2 regions of the Tardiphaga sp. GW822-FHT04G09 genome follow, and region 1 is predicted to be linked to the other one. Evidence: riboswitches for the same ligand, from Rfam matches in the RefSeq annotation. Region 1 holds a riboswitch; the other holds the start of a gene.
The links. A riboswitch is a leader RNA that binds a small molecule or an ion and turns the genes downstream of it on or off. The one in region 1 is predicted to bind cobalamin.
Positions count from the first base shown of each region.

Region 1 (7,956 bases):
TATCGCCCGCGCCAGCCAGTCCGGCTCCGGCGCGTTGGCCGAGTGCGGCGTCGGCAGCACGGTCAGAAAGCGGATCGCATTGAGCAGATGCGGATCCAGCGCCATCTAGATCTTTCCAGCCAGCACGTCATCGAGGCTGGCGACGTCGGTCAGCATGCGCGCGGCGGCGCGGACCAGCGGCACCGCCAGCAGTGCGCCGGTGCCTTCACCGAGGCGCAAGCCGAGATCGAGCAGCGGTTTGGCGTCGAGTGCGTTGAGTACGATGTCATGGCCGCGCTCGGCAGAGCGATGTGCGAACACGCAATAGTCGCGTGCCGCCGGGCAAAGCCGAACGGCGAGCAGCGCGGCAGCGGTCGAGATGAAACCGTCGATGATGACCGGGCGTCGCTGCGATGCCGCACCGAGCACGGCGCCGGCCATGCCCGCAATTTCGAGCCCGCCGAATTCGGCGAGCACATCCAGCGGCACAGTTGCGTCGCTGCGTGCAGCCGCTTTCGTGATCGCCGCGCGCTTGCGCGCCATACCCGCGTCGTCCTGCCCGGCACCAACGCCGATACAATCATCCAGTGGTGCCGGCGCGAGCCGATGAACCACCAATGCCGAGGAGGCGGTGTTGCCGATGCCCATCTCGCCAAGCGCGATGATGTCTGCGCCGGCCTTGATCTCGCCAACGGCGATTCGGTAGCCGCGCATCAGCGCATCAACCGCCTGCGCTGAAGTCATCGCCGGCTCATGCGCGGCATTGGCCGTCCCCATGCGCACCTTGGCGTCGATCAGCTTCGGATGAACCGGCAGTTCGGCCGCAACGCCGATGTCGATCACGCGCACACCGATATTATTGGCCGCGGCGAAAGCATTGGCTGTCGCGCGGCCGGCCAGATAGGTCATCACCATCGCAACGGTCACCGCCGACGGATATTGCGACACGCCCTCGGCGACGAGCCCGTGATCCCCTGCGAACACCAGCAGCACGGCATTGTCGCCGCGCGGTTCGCCCGGATGCCGGATCATGCCGAGCTGAAGCGCCAAGTCCTCGATTCGTCCGAGCGATCCCGGCGGCTTGGCCTTGCCGTCGATGACGGCACGGATGCCTGCCGCGATCTGCGGATCGACGGGCGCAATGGCGGGTGGTTGCCACAAGGACTGAGAATGGGCGGACATAGGGTTCCTTTTCGCGGCCTAACTGACGCAAGACGGCCTGCAAGGTCAACAGGTCGGGGCGGTCGCTTGCCGGCGCGGTTGACCCCGGCGCACCCGGCAGATAGCGTCTTTTGCGATGGTCCTTCCGCGTGGAAGGTGAATAGGGAAGCCGGTTTGAGGCCGGCGCTGCCCCCGCAACTGTAAGCGACGAGCCCGCGCTGGTGCCACTGGGAATTCCCGGGAAGGCGGCTGCAGGCTTTGACTCGCGAGCCAGGAGACCTGCCATCACGAACTGTGCTTTGGAGGCGTCGTCGGGGCGGGGTGCACCGGACGGGAGCGAACCGACGGCCATGCTGTCGGCGCGATCCAACAAAGCTCGTAGGCCCGCGAGGGCATGAACTGAGCATGTAATGGATCACGACAACGCCGACATCTCTGGCGAACAAATTTCGGTCGAACCGCCGCGACCTGTACCGGCTGGCCCCGTTGTCGTGAGCGTGTGCATCAGCTGCAAAGCCGCCGATACCGGCACGATCGTAGGCCCTGAGATGTTCGATGCCGTGAAGGCCGCGCTCGGCGATGGCGATGCTGCCGTGATGGTGCGTCCCGTGCAATGCCTCAGCGTCTGCAAGCGGCCGGCAACGGTCGCGGTGACGAGCCCGGATGGCTACACGTTCCTGTTCGGTGATCTGCAGAGTGGCAGCGGCAGCGCGGCGCTGGTGTCCTTCGTCGAGTCCTATCAAAAATCCGACTACGGCCTCGTACCTTGGCGGGAGCGCGCCGAGGTGTTGCGCAAGGGCATGGTTGCGCGCGTGCCGCCATTGCGTTGGTCGCCCGAAGACGGGCGTGCGCCGAAATGACCGCCGCTACAACAACACTGGTGCTGGGTGGTGCGCGCTCGGGCAAGTCGTCTTTCGCCGAAGGGCTGGTCGATGGCATCGGCTTGACGAAGGTCTACCTGGCCACCGCAACGACCGGCGATGACGAAATGCACGTCCGCATCGCGCAGCATCGCAGGCAGCGCGGCGAAGGCTGGATCACCGTGGAAGAACCGCTGACGCTGGTCGATGCCCTGACGCGCGAGGCCACGGTGGGGCGCGTCGTGCTGGTGGATTGCCTGACACTATGGTTGTCGAACCTGATGTTAGCCGAGCGTGATCCGGAGATCGAAGCGAAGCGTCTGGTGCGCTTCCTCGACGTCTCGCGCTATCCGATTGTCTTCGTGTCCAACGAAGTCGGGCTCGGTCTCGTGCCGGAGACCCCGCTCGGCCGTGCCTTTCGTGATGCACAGGGCCGGCTCAACCAGATCATCGCGGCCGCCGTGCCGAATGTCGCTTTCATCGCGGCCGGGCTTCCGCTCTGGCTCAAGCGTTCCCAGGAGAATTGAATGCCCCGCGTTCCCGTCACTGTGCTCACCGGATTTCTCGGCGCCGGCAAGACCACACTGCTGCGCTCGCTGCTGACCCAGGCCGATGGCCGTCGCATCGCCGTGATCGTCAATGAATTCGGCGATGCCGGTTTCGATGGCGGTCTCGTTGAGGAATGCGCGGCGAAAGCCTGCGCGCCCGGCGATATCGTCGAGCTCACCAATGGCTGCATCTGCTGCACCGTGGCCGATGACTTCGTGCCGACCATGGACAAGCTGCTGTCGCGCGAACGGCCTCTCGATGCCATTGTCATCGAGACATCGGGGCTCGCGCTGCCGCAACCGCTGCTGAAGGCCTTTGCATGGCCGGCGGTGAAGACCCGCGCCACTGTCGATGGCGTCGTCACTGTCGTCGATGCGCTGGCGCTTTCTGAGGGCCGCGTCACGCTGGACGAAGATGCTGTCGCCGAGCAACGCGCCAGGGACGAAGGCATCGAGCACGACGATCCGATCGAGGAAGTGTTTGAGGATCAGCTTGCCTGCGCAGATCTCGTGGTGCTCTCGAAGAGCGACCTGGTCGCTCCGGAGAAACTTGCCGAGATCGAAGCCAAGCTCAAAGCCGTGTTGCGCCCGGGCGTGAATATCGTGCGCTCCAAGGGCGATCTCGCGCCATCGGTGCTGATCGGCCTCAACGCCGCCGCCGAGGACGACGTGGCCGCCCGCGCCGGTCACCATGGCGAGGAGGAAGAACACGACCATGATGATTTCGACAGCATCGTCGTCAAACCCGCCGCCGCCACCAGCATCGACGCGATGCGGGCACGCATCAGTGACGCGCTCTGTCTGGACGGCGTGCTGCGTGTGAAGGGTCATGCGCGCATCGCCGACAAGCCCGCGCCGATCGTGGTGCAGGCCGTCGGTGCCCGCGTCGAGCTCGCTTTCGCGCGGCCGGATGTGGCGCAGGCCGAGCACCTCGTTGTGATCGGCCTTAAGGGATTCGACGGCGATGCGGTGCGAAGGGCACTCGCCGGGTAACGCAGGTTCACCCGTATGCATCTGAAGCTCGATACCTCCGGCAGCATTGACGACGGCGACGTCGCCCGCGATCTCGGGCAGGACACTGCCGATATCGTCGTGCTGTCGGCGGCTGACAGCGACCTGGCGGCATTCAATGCGGCGCATGCGACGCTGCCGGGCGATTTCCCCAGCGTGCGGTTCACCAACATGCTGGCGCTCGGCCATCCTGCGTCGGTCGATCTCTATGTCGAGCGCACGCTGGCCAAGGCGAAGATCGTCGTGCTGCGCATGCTCGGCGGCATCAGCTATTGGCCGCATGGCGTCGAAAGCCTGCGCAGCGACGCGCTGAGCCGCGGCGCCAAATTCGCCTGTTTGCCGGGCGAGATGGACTGGAATGCCGAGTTGGCCGCGCGTGGCACGATCAGCAGCGATGACACCCACGCGCTGTGGCGCTATTGCAGCGAGGGTGGTGTCGATAACGCGCAGCTGGCCTTGCGCTATGCCGCGCATTTGATCGGCTATGGTGAGGAGCCACCTGCGGCACGGCCGATGCCCTCAGCCGGATTCTGGCCGGGTGAACCGACACCGGATGATCGGCCCAACGCCATCGTGATCTTCTATCGCGCGCTGGTCGCTGGTGGGGATACCGTCGCGATCGATGCGTTGCGTCTGTCTTTGAGCGCACGCGGTCTCAATGCCGTCTGCCTCTATGTAACCAGCCTGAAAGACGAGCGCTCCGCCGCTTTCCTGCGTGCCGCGCTCGGAGCCTATCCGCCGGATATCATCATCAACGCGACGGCCTTCGCCACAGCGACCGCGCATGACGATGCCGGCGTGTTGTCGGCATCAGGCTGTCCGATCCTGCAGGTCGCACAGGCCGGCATCTCGCGCGCCAGCTGGGAAGCCTCGACCCGGGGTCTCACGCCGCGCGATCTGGCGATGCATGTAGTGCTGCCTGAAGTCGATGGCCGTATCTTCGCCAATGCCATCGCCTTCAAGGAACGCGGCGCCAGCGATGGTGGCTTCGCGCCGACTACATTGCAGCCGGTGCAGAATCGCATCGATGCGACCGCTGATCTGGCGCGCGCCTGGGTCCGCCTGCGCCGAACCTCCGCGAGCGAGCGCCGTGTCGCGCTGATCCTCGCGAACTATCCCAATCGTGACGGTCGTCTCGCCAATGGCGTCGGCCTCGATACGCCGCAGAGCCTCATCGATGTGATCGCAGCCATGGGCAACGCCGGATACGTCACTGGCGATGCGCCCGGCACGACAGCCGCGATGATGCAGCTATTGCAGCAGGGGCCGACCAATGCGCTTGCCGGTCGCGCGGAGCGAGACGGTGGCATGACATGGTCGCTGGCCGATTATCACGCGGCCTTTGCAACGCTTCCAACGAACGTGCGGACCGCCATCGAAGCACGCTGGGGGAGCGCCGAGCACGATCCGCATGTCGTCGATGGCGCCTTCCGCCTCGGCCTGCATCATTTCGGCAATATCACTGTCGGCGTGCAGCCGGCGCGCGGTTACAATATCGATCCTAAGAGCACCTATCACGATCCGGATCTGGTGCCGCCGCATCACTATCTCGCATTCTATCTCTGGCTGCGCCACGACTTCGACCTCCATGCCGTGGTGCATCTCGGCAAGCACGGCAATCTCGAATGGCTGCCGGGTAAGAGCGCCGGACTGTCGGCGGATTGCCTGCCCGATGCCGTGCTCGGTCCGCTGCCACATCTCTATCCATTCATCGTCAACGATCCCGGCGAGGGCATTCAGGCCAAACGCCGTGCCTCCGCCGTGATCATCGATCACCTGACGCCGCCGATGACGCGGGCTGAGCTGCACGACGATCTGGCGCGGCTGGAGAATCTGGTCGACGAATATGCCATGGCGACCGATCTCGATCCCAAGCGCGCCGCTGTGATCGCCGAGGACATCCTGTCGCTCGCCCGCGCGCAGCAGATCGATGCCGACGTCAATGTCACCCGTGACACACCGACGGGTGAGGCATTGCGCGCGCTCGATGCGCATCTCTGCGATCTCAAGGAGATGCAGATCCGTGACGGGCTGCACATCTTCGGGCGCGTGCCTGAGGATGCGCAGCGCAATGATCTCCTGGTGTCCATCGCGCGCCTGCCGCGTTCGGAGATCAAGCCGCAGGATGCGTCGCTGCATCGTGCTTTGGCTGTCGATCTCGGTCTTGGCGCGTTCGATCCGCTCACCCGCGAGATGGCCGATGATTATCTCGGTCCGCGCCCTGATGTTCTTGCCGATGTTGACGAAGCGATGTGGCGCACCACTGGTGACACCGTCGAACGGATCGAAGGACTGGCGCTGCAACTCGTCTCCGGCAAACTGCCTTGCGATCCCGCCTGGACGCGCTCCGCCGCGGTGCTTGACTGGATCAATGCGAAATTGCGGCCGGCGATTGATGCTAGCGGCGATGCGGAGATGGCTGCGTTTCTCAGCGGTCTCGATGGCCAGTTCATTCGCCCAGGCCCCTCCGGCGCGCCGACCCGCGGGCGTCCTGATGTGCTACCGACCGGACGTAATTTCTTTGCGGTCGATGTCCGCGCGGTGCCGACGCCGTCCGCTTGGCGCATCGGACAGCTCGCAGCCGAACGACTGGTCGAAAGTTATTGGCAGGAAGCCGGCGAATGGCCGCGCGCGATCGCGCTGTCGGCCTGGGGCACTGCGAATATGCGCACCGGCGGTGATGATGTCGCGCAGGCGCTGGCGCTGATTGGCGCACGGCCGCTCTGGGAGGAAACCTCGGGCCGCGTCACCGGCTTTGCGATCACGCCGCTGTCCGAACTGAAGCGCCCGCGCGTCGATGTGACCTTTCGTGTCTCCGGCCTGTTCCGCGATGCGTTCCCGACCCAGATGGACATCATCGGCTCGGCTGTGAGTGCCGTGGCTGAACTCGACGAACCAGACGAGGCCAATCCAATTGCCGCGAATGTCCGCGCGCGGGCTCGCACGCTCGAAGCCGGCGGCATGACCTGCGAGATTGCGCGCCGGCAGGCGACGCGCCGTGTGTTCGGTTCCAAGCCCGGCGCTTACGGCGCGGGCTTGCAGGCGCTGATGGACGAGGGTTGCTGGAATAATCGCGCCGATATTTCCGAGGTCTATCTTGATTGGGGCGGCTATGCCTATGGCAGCGGAACCGACGGCGAGGATGCGCGCGGTGAATTCGCCGAACGGCTGAGGGGCATCGATCTCGTCGCGCAGGCGCAGGATAACCGCGAGCACGACATTCTGGATTCCGACGACTATTACCAGTTTATCGGGGGTCTCGCAGCGACCGTGCAGACGCTGCGCGGTTCACCCCCACGCATCGCACATATCGACACGTCGCGGCCCGAAGCGCCGATTGCCCGGCCGCTGGCACATGAGATTTCGCGTGTGGTGCGCGGCCGCGGCGCCAATCCGAAATGGATCGCCGGCGTGATGCGTCATGGCTACAAAGGCGCATTCGAGATCGCGGCGACGGTGGACTATCTGTTCGGTTTCGCGGCATCGACCGATGCCGTCGCCAATCATCATTTCGATCAGCTGTTTGCGTCCTATCTGGAAGACGACGAGGTTCGCGGCTTCATGACGTCCGCCAATCCGGCGGCGTTGCGCGAGACGGCGGCACGCTTTGCCGAAGCCATTCGTCGGGGCTTGTGGACGCCGCGTTCCAACCGCGCCGCCGATCTGATCGCCGAACTTCTGCCGCAGGCACACACAGAGATCGCAAAGGAAATCGCATGACCGAAGCTGTCCACGACGATGAAGAAAATGCCCGCCACAAGATCAAGGCCGCCAAGCATAAGGCGGCGAAGGACAAGATCATGGCGACCAAGGTCGGCGAGAAAGGCCTGTTGATCGTCCATACCGGCACCGGCAAGGGCAAGACATCTGCAGCGCTGGGCATGGTGTTCCGCCATATCGGTCATGGTTATCCCGTCGGCATCGTCCAGTTCACCAAGTCGCCGGAATGGGACACGGGCGAAGCGCGTCTGCTGAAGACCTTTCCCGATCTGGTCACGCTGCACATCATGGGCGAGGGCTTCACCTGGATTACCCAGGACCGTGAGCGTGACATCGCCGCGGCGACCGCGGGCTGGGAGCGCGCCAAGGAGATGATCCGCGATGATCGTCATCGGCTGGTGCTGCTCGACGAGCTGAACATCGTGCTGCGTTACGACTATCTCGATCTCAATGAAGTCCTGACCTTCCTGCGCGACGAGAAGCCCGCCGACAAGCACGTGGTCATCACTGGCCGCAACGCCAAGCCCGAGCTGATCGAGATGGCCGATCTGGTTACCGAGATGACACTGATCAAGCATCCGTTCCGCGCCGGCATCAAGGGCCAGAAGGGCATCGAATTCTAGAGCATGATCCCGAAAAGTGGGCAGCGGTTCTCGGAAAAGATCATGCTCATGAAA
Region 1 covers NZ_JBXAMO010000003.1:329,458-337,413, forward strand. Annotated here, with positions in the region: gene cobS (adenosylcobinamide-GDP ribazoletransferase) at 1-105, opposite strand, end outside; gene cobT (nicotinate-nucleotide--dimethylbenzimidazole phosphoribosyltransferase) at 106-1,161, opposite strand; cobalamin riboswitch at 1,261-1,441, shown strand; gene AC1RLZ_RS08265 (DUF1636 family protein) at 1,551-2,000, shown strand; gene cobU (bifunctional adenosylcobinamide kinase/adenosylcobinamide-phosphate guanylyltransferase) at 1,997-2,527, shown strand; gene cobW (cobalamin biosynthesis protein CobW) at 2,528-3,541, shown strand; gene cobN (cobaltochelatase subunit CobN) at 3,557-7,279, shown strand; gene cobO (cob(I)yrinic acid a,c-diamide adenosyltransferase) at 7,276-7,902, shown strand.

Region 2 (7,956 bases), on a different contig from region 1:
ATGCCGCTCAACCTCGCGCTGCTGAAAGGCTGCGACATCCGCGGCGTGTTCTGGGGCGCATGGGTGCGGCAGAACCCGGAGAAGAACCGCGCCAATCTCGAAAAGCTGGTGAAGTGGGCCGCCGAAGGGAAGATTTCATCCCATGTGGATCGCACATTCCCGCTGGCCAAGACCGCCGATGCCCTCAAGGTGCTTGCCGGTCGTCAGGCCATGGGCAAGGTGATCCTTCATCCGTAAGGCTGAGCGAGGCGGGTGCAGATTACGCGCCCGTCTCGCTATCCTTCAACGCGCTGTTCTTCAATCCACGCGCGATGGCCGCTCTGGCGGCCTCGCGGTGATCCGGCGTGATATGGCTCGCGACCATGCGCAGCGCGGTGGCCAGCACCGCGGCGTCGTCCGTGAATCCGAGAACGGGCAGCATGTCCGGCACGAAGTCGAACGGCAGCACGAAATAGGCGATGGCGCCGAGCAGTGCCGCCTGGACGTGGCGCGGTGTCTGCCGGTCGAACGCGCAGTAATACGCAGCCAGCAGGTCTTCGGCGAAGGGCAGCTTCACGGCCAGTCCCCTCAGCTTGCGCCAGAACTGTTTGCGTACGCTTTCGCGGTCTTTCGCCAGTTCATCGGCGGGCTCGAAGCCCACGCTGTGGTCGGCTGCCATCGGCAATATCCTCACGGCTGCAAGATTGCAGCCTTCCGCTTAAATGGTGATCTGGCCCCTCCGTCGCAACATTCAGCAACGCATCAGGAATGGCCGAGTTGTCCAGCGATGCTATTCATGGCCTTGGCCAAATCGATGTCACGCTTGGTGACGCCGTCGGCGTCATGGGTGGCCAGCACCACCTCCACCGTCTTGTAAACATTGCGCCATTCCGGGTGATGGTCGCTCTTCTCGGCGACCAGCGCGACCCGCGCCATGAAGCCGAAGGCCTCGTTGAAATCCTTGAACGTGAAGGTCCGGGCGATGGCGTCGCGCCCGGCGACCTCGCTCCAGCCTGTCAATTCCTTGAGCGCCGCCTTGCGGGCCTCGGCCGAGAGTCGTTCCATCATGCCAACCTCCTGCTTCACTTGAACTTTACCTCAACGCCCGGTGACACAGTTGGGATCCATGCCACAATAAGGCAGCAAATGCCGCGCATGCAGAACGGTAACCAAGCGTGCCGGTAACCATGCTGCCGGTGGAACAGCGCGTCGACCCGAAACTTTGCTAAATTGTCGCTCGAACCCCATTTGGCGCAGATGAATTTGAAGCGATTGTTTTCCAGATCCATGGCCGACGGTCCCGATGTTATCGGGCCGGTGGGACCGCCGTCGCCGCGGTCCATCCGGCGCAAGATGACGCTGATCACGCTTGCGGGCACGCTGGCGATCGTCGCGGCCGTAGCCGGCGCTTACTACTTCGCCATGAAGCCGGTACCGCTACGGATCGCCGTCGGTCCGCCGAACAGCGACGACGTCAAGGTCGTGCAGGCGCTGGTGCAGTCGTTTTCGCGCGATCACTATACAGTCCGGCTGCGACCGATCCTCACCGAAGGCGCCACTGCCAGCGCCAAGGCCCTGGCTGACGGCAAGGCCGATCTCGCGATTATTCGCGGCGATCTCGAAGTGCCGAAGAACGCGCGCGCGGTTGCCACGCTGCGCAAGAATGTCGCCGTGATCTGGGTGCCGCCGCCGGTGAAGGGCAAGAAGTCCGGCCCGAAGATCACCAAATTCTCGCAGCTCGCCGGACGCCGTGTCGGCGTGATTGGCAAGACGCAGGCGAACGTCAATCTGCTCAATATCATCCTGCGGCAATACGGCGTCGATCCGGCCAAGGTTACCATCGTGCAGTTCTCGACCACCGAAGTGGCCGAGGCGGTGAAGGATCAGAAGGTCGATGCCTTCATTGCGGCGGGTCCGGTGAACAGCAAGATCACCAATGACGCGATCCTGGCCTCGAGCCGTGATGGTACACCGACTTTCCTCGCGATCGATTCCGCGGAAGCCATCGCGCAGAATTTCCCGATGTATGAGGCGTCCGAAATTCCTGCAGGCGCATTCGGCGGCGCGCCAGCGCGGCCCGACGATGACGTCAAGACCATCAGCTTCTCACATCACATCGTGGCGCGGCAGGGCCTGTCGGATGTGACCATCGCAGCCTTTACGCGGCAGTTGTTCTCCATCCGCCAGCAGATCATCAACGATTTCCCGCTGGCCGCAAAGATCGAAACGCCGGATACCGACAAGGATGCGGTGATCCCTGTACATCCCGGTGCCGCCGCCTATGTGGACGGCGAAGAGAAGACCTTCCTCGATCGCTACAGCGATTACATCTGGTGGAGCCTGATGGGGCTCTCGGCGATGGGTTCGGCGGGCGCGTGGTTCGCGAGCTATCTGAAGAAGGACGAGCGCAACGTGAATGTTTCGGAGCGCGATCGTCTGCTCGACATGATCGCCGCCGCACGCAAGAGCGATTCTCTGGATGAACTCGACACGATGCAGGCGGAGGCCGACGATATTCTGCGCCATACCCTGAATTGTTACGAGAACGGCGCGATCGAGGAAGGCACGTTGACCGCTTTCAATATCGCGCTCGAGCAATTCCACAACGCTGTTGCCGATCGCAAGGCGCTGATCGGCATGATCCCGCCGGAGCCGATCCGTCAGCAACCGCGGCCGCTCGCCGTCTAGCGCCTGAGATAGCGCCACCCGATCAAGACGCCGCTCACCGAGACGATGGTGCCGAGGATCGACAGCAGCCACACCACAATGTCCCAGGCCGGGCGATACATCAGCAGCAGCTTGAAATCCAGACTGTGCAACGCATTGAACAGCCAGCGATAGGTGCGCCGGCTGCTATCGATGCGGCCGAGAATATCGCCGGTGACCGGGCTGATGTGAAACCAGGTCTGCGCCTCGTCGTCGAATGTTGCGCGCAACACCGGCAATTCCCGGTCATGGTGATGCGCATACCAATAAGCGTCGTATTCTCCGAGGCTTAGCTGGCTTTCGATCCGCGAATCCGGCAGCAGTTTTGTTGCGGCATTCCAGAGACGGTCTTGCGGCAGTCCTGTGATTTCGCCACTGGCCGGATCGATCACCGTCTTCGTGCCGTCGCGCTTCGCGACAATCATCAGCGGCATGCCGTCGAGCCACACGAAACGTGCCTCGACCGCGCGCTCGCCCGCCGGTGCGCGAATGGCCGCAGCGATATCAGGCGCATCGTGGCCGGCATAGCGCTGCAATACCTCGCGTGGCGTATTGCGGTTGGCAAAATATTCGCCGGGATTCAGTGACAGCCAGCCGGAGAACATCCAGGTCAGGACAAAGAGGCCGGCGATCAGTCCGGTGACGTGATGCCAGGCCATCCAGCCGCGATAGGGCGTGATGTTGCCGTTCGCATAACGTCGCTTCAGGCGCACGCGCAGAATGCCGATCCAGATTCCGGTGATGCCGACGACCAGGCAGATGCCGGAGATCCACAGCACCACCAGCCGCCACAGCGGTCCGTCCTTGCGCAGCACGGTCGGATAGATCCAGTGCGGGATCGAGCCGAGCCAGTTCCAGACGCGCTCCGTGCGGTTGGTATCGAGTGCAATCTCGCCGGAGCGTGAGGAGACATAGAGTTTGGTGCCGGCGTCGTCGCCGAGCGTGATCAGATACAATGGTCGCAGCGGATCGTAACGCGCGGTGACGCTCCACTGGTCGCGATCGACGGTCTCTTCGAGCCGAGGCGACTTGCTGTCGGGATGATGCTGCGCAACAGCAAGTGCCTGCTGTTCGTTGATCTCGGCGATGGTGCGGCCATTGACGGCGGAGATGGCTTGCCATTGGCCGTCCCATGAGCTCAGTCGATACACCGGCTCATCGGCGATCATGTTCAATCGCAGATCGCGCGGATAGCGCGTGGCGCCGGCCTTCTTCATCGCGTCGTCGGGGGAGAGTGTTACTTTCTCCCAGACGATGTCAGGTAATGCCGCCAGCCGCTCTTTGTCGGAGAGGCCGGGAAACGCGACATACATCATCACCACGCCGGAGATGAACCACATCGCGAAGAAGAGGCAGGTGACGATGCCGACCCAGCGGTGACCGATATACAGCCACCGCCGGAGTGTTCGTGTCAGTGTGCGTGCCACGCTCAGAACTTCACATTGACCGCGAGCTGAGCGGTCCGCGGCATGCCGAGCAGCCACTGATTGGTGCCCCCGGACGTCGCATAGACCGTGTCGAACAGGTTGTAGATACGCAGCGACACCGTGGTATTGACGTCGGGCTTCCACTGCAGGCCGGCATTGACGACGTTATAGGCCGGCATTTCCAGCGTATTGGCGTTGTCGGCAAATCGCTTGCCGATGATCTGCACGCCGGCATTGGCCGACCAGTTCTGTGCGAAGGCCCAGGTCACCCAGACGTTGGAGACGTTCTGCGGCACGTTCACCGGCACATTGCCGGCATAGTTCACCGGGAGGCCGCCGACCGACTGCAGGAAGTCGTCATACTTCGCGCGCTGGAATGCGGTATTTGCGTCGATGCGCCAGCCATGGTCGAGCGCGAATCCGACCGACGCCTCGATGCCCCGTGACGATTGCTGGCCGACCTGCAAGGTCACGTTCAGGTTGTTGGGATCGCGGGCCAGAAGATTGTTTTTCACGATCTCATAGCCAGCAAGCGTCCACTCGCCACGGCCGCCCCAGAACGATTGCTTGACGCCGACTTCCACCTGTTTGCCGCTGGACAGCTTATAGGTGGTGTTCGCCGCGGAATTGGTGATCAGGTTGCTTACCGGATCCACCGCCACCGAATACTGGCCGTAGAAAGCGAGATTCTGGATCGGCGTATAAACCGCGCCAGCGCGCCATGAGGTCGCATGATACGCCTTCTCATAGCTGTTGCCCGGCGTGACGTAGTCGGTCCGCTCAACGGTCGGCTCGTCCTGGCGGATGCCGCCGATCAGCGACAGCTGGTCGGTGACGGACAAGCGGTTTTCCGCGAACACGCCATATTGGTTGGTCGTGGTGCTGAAGCCCGGCACCGTCGGTGAGGTGGTCGCGTAGAACGAACCCGGATTGAAATTGAACAGTGGCACCGACGACGAGCCTGCATAGGGCGAGTTGTTGGTGTGAGTGAAGGAGATGTTGTTGACGTCGAAACCGGTGACGAATTCGTTGACCATGCCAAAGATGTGGCCGCGGAAGGTGGCGTCCAAACGGTCGCCGATCTGCGTCTGGTTGTGGAAGATTTCGATGTAGTTGCCGCCGCCGCGATCGATCAGGCCGGTCCTGGCGTTGTAGACATAGCTTTCCTCGTCGCGCCAATGCCGCTGGCTGTTCAGATAATACAAGGTGTTGCGCAGCGTGATGCCGTCGCTCACCTGCCACTCGGTTTTCACCTGGTTCCAGCTGTCCTGATAGCGGATACTGCTGTCGCTGACATTGTAGTTCTGGAAGCGCAACGACGTGTCGAGCTTGCCGTTGATCAGCGGTGTGCCGAAGTAGCGCGACGGACTGCGGTCACCGTAATCGGTTGAGATCGTCCAGGTGATGTCTTCGGTCTGTTTGATCTGCACGGCGGCGTGGACTTCGACATGGGACTGGTGGTCACGGTCGACCCAGCCATCCGACATGCTGCCGATGGCGGTGATTCGGTAGGCGACGTCCTTGCTCACGGGGCCGCCGCTGTCCACGGCGATGCGGCGCTCCATATTGGTGTCGAAAGAGATCTCTGCCTGATTACGCGGCACCCACAGCGGCAGTTTCGAGACCACATTGATGGCGCCGCCAATGGCGCCTTCGCCATACATCACCGAGGCAGGACCGCGCAGCACTTCGATGCGCTCCGACGACCAGGTGTCATAGGGGAAGGTCAGCGTGCCGGACCCGACATAGAGGCGGGTGCCGTCATACAGTGTCATCACCGTGCCGTTGCCGTTAAAGCCGCGGGTGTTGAAGGCGATGCTGCCATTGCCGGGCGCCGGCTGGGCGGTGAAGCCGATGGCGTTTTGCGTCACCGCGGCGATGATGTTTTGCTGGCCGCGTTCGGCCATGGTCTCGGCGGAGATCACTTCCACGCTGGCCGGCGTTTGCAGGCGCGTGAGGCCGAGGCGGCTGCCGGTCGATGTCGTGCCGGTGAGGTTGAGCGTCGGCGCTGCGAAGACCGGGCCTGTCGGCGCGGCGACCGGCGCGCCCGTATTGGCGGCAATGTTGCGCTGCTGCCGCGAGCGCGCAGCGCGCGTGGGCTTGCCTGATGTCGTGCGGCGTACCCGTGTTGGCGTCGCGGTCGGCTGAACTACCACGGGATCGAGTACGTGGTGCGATTGCGCAGGTCGTAGCGAGCCTTCAGCGGGCACAAGGAAGCAGGACAGTGCGACAGAGGAAAGCAGAGCACTGCATCGCTTGGATGCATGGGAGACGGAGGTCATCTACAGGACTCGCGGTTACGTGGCACGTCACCGCAAACCAAGTCGCCCCGCCGCTTTCAAACAGGCAGTGTGACTTCCACCAGGACACCCCGCCCAATGTGCTCGCGTGTGACCACGACTGGCGGCAGGTCTCCTGGCTCGCGGGTCAATGCCTGTTGCCGCCTTCCCAAGTGAACACCCAGTGGCTCTTGGCGCAGGCTCGCCGCTTACAGTTGCGGGGGCAGCCGCGGAATCGGGGATCCCCTCACCGCATTCCCTTTTGATCCCCGAAGGGAACCGTCCCGTTCACGTTAAGGTGAAATTTCCAAATGTGTCAATCTAGTCGCCAGTCATTCGCAACTTGCGCCGACAGGTGTTGATATTGCGCATCACCTGTCATCGCGGCGTCAAGCGATCTGCCTAGCACCATGGGTGTCAAAGCCAGGATCAGGAGTTCGCCATGACTTACAAGTTCTCGGCGTTACATATGTCCCGCCGCCGTTTTCTCACGCACTCAGCTGCAGCAGGCGCCAGCTTCCTGGCGATGCCCTATCTCAGCCGCGCGGCGGATCGTCCGGTGGTGTCGCATGGCGTGCAGTCCGGCGATGTCGGGATCAATAGCGGCATGATCTGGTCGCGTGCCGACCGGCCGGCGCAGATGATGGTGGAAGTCGCCACCACCGAGTCCTTCAACAATGCGCGGACCTTGCCGCCGATGGTGGCGCTGCCGGAAACCGATTTCACAGCAAAGCTGCTGCTCGACAATCTGCCGGCCGGGCAGGACATCTTCTACCGCGTCAAATTCCGTGATCTTTCGCATACGGAGATCGTCGGCGAGCCCGTGACCGGCCGCTTCCGCACCGCGCCCGCGGATCGCCGCGATGTGTCTTTCGTTTGGGGCGGCGATGTCGCCGGACAGGGCTGGGGCATCAATGCGGAGGATGGCGGCATGGTCACCTACGCCACCATGCGCAAGCACAATCCGGATTTCCTGATCCATTCCGGCGATACGATCTATGCCGACGGCCCGATCCTGCCTGAAGTGAAATTGCCTGACGGCACGGTCTGGAAGAACACCATCATCGTGCCGGAAAAGGCCAAGGTCGCCGAGACGCTCGACGAATTCCGCGCCGCGCACAAATACAATCTGCTCGACGAGAATGTTCGCGCCTTCAATGCGCAGGTGCCGATCTTCGGCCAGTGGGACGATCACGAAGTCACCAACAACTGGTCGCTCTCCAAGCAGTTGCCGGCGGCCTACAAGGAACGCGACATCACGCTGCTGGCTGCGCGCGGCGCGCGTGCCTTTCACGAGATGTATCCGATCTCGGTCAATCCGGCCGAACCGGGCCGCGTCTATCGCACGCTGAATTACGGGCCGCATCTCGACGTCTTCATGCTGGACGAGCGCAGCTATCGCGGCCCCAACGGCCCCAACCTGCAGGAGACCTATGGTCCCGATGCGTATTTCATCGGCCCGGAGCAGATGGCCTGGTTGAAGCGCGCATTGATGGCGTCAAAGGCAACCTGGAAGGTCATCGCCTCCGACATGCCGATCGGGATCGTCGTCGAGAATGATGCGG
Region 2 covers NZ_JBXAMO010000011.1:87,945-95,900, reverse strand. Annotated here, with positions in the region: gene AC1RLZ_RS19290 (NADPH:quinone oxidoreductase family protein) at 1-237, shown strand, start outside; gene AC1RLZ_RS19285 (YkvA family protein) at 260-658, opposite strand; gene AC1RLZ_RS19280 (4a-hydroxytetrahydrobiopterin dehydratase) at 742-1,047, opposite strand; gene AC1RLZ_RS19275 (hypothetical protein) at 1,062-1,268, opposite strand; gene AC1RLZ_RS19270 (TAXI family TRAP transporter solute-binding subunit) at 1,267-2,667, shown strand; gene AC1RLZ_RS19265 (PepSY domain-containing protein) at 2,664-4,112, opposite strand; gene AC1RLZ_RS19260 (TonB-dependent receptor) at 4,115-6,394, opposite strand; cobalamin riboswitch at 6,501-6,688, opposite strand; gene AC1RLZ_RS19255 (alkaline phosphatase D family protein) at 6,834-7,956, shown strand, end outside.
Region 2: another riboswitch for cobalamin. It lies ahead of AC1RLZ_RS19260 (TonB-dependent receptor); the one in region 1 lies ahead of AC1RLZ_RS08265 (DUF1636 family protein).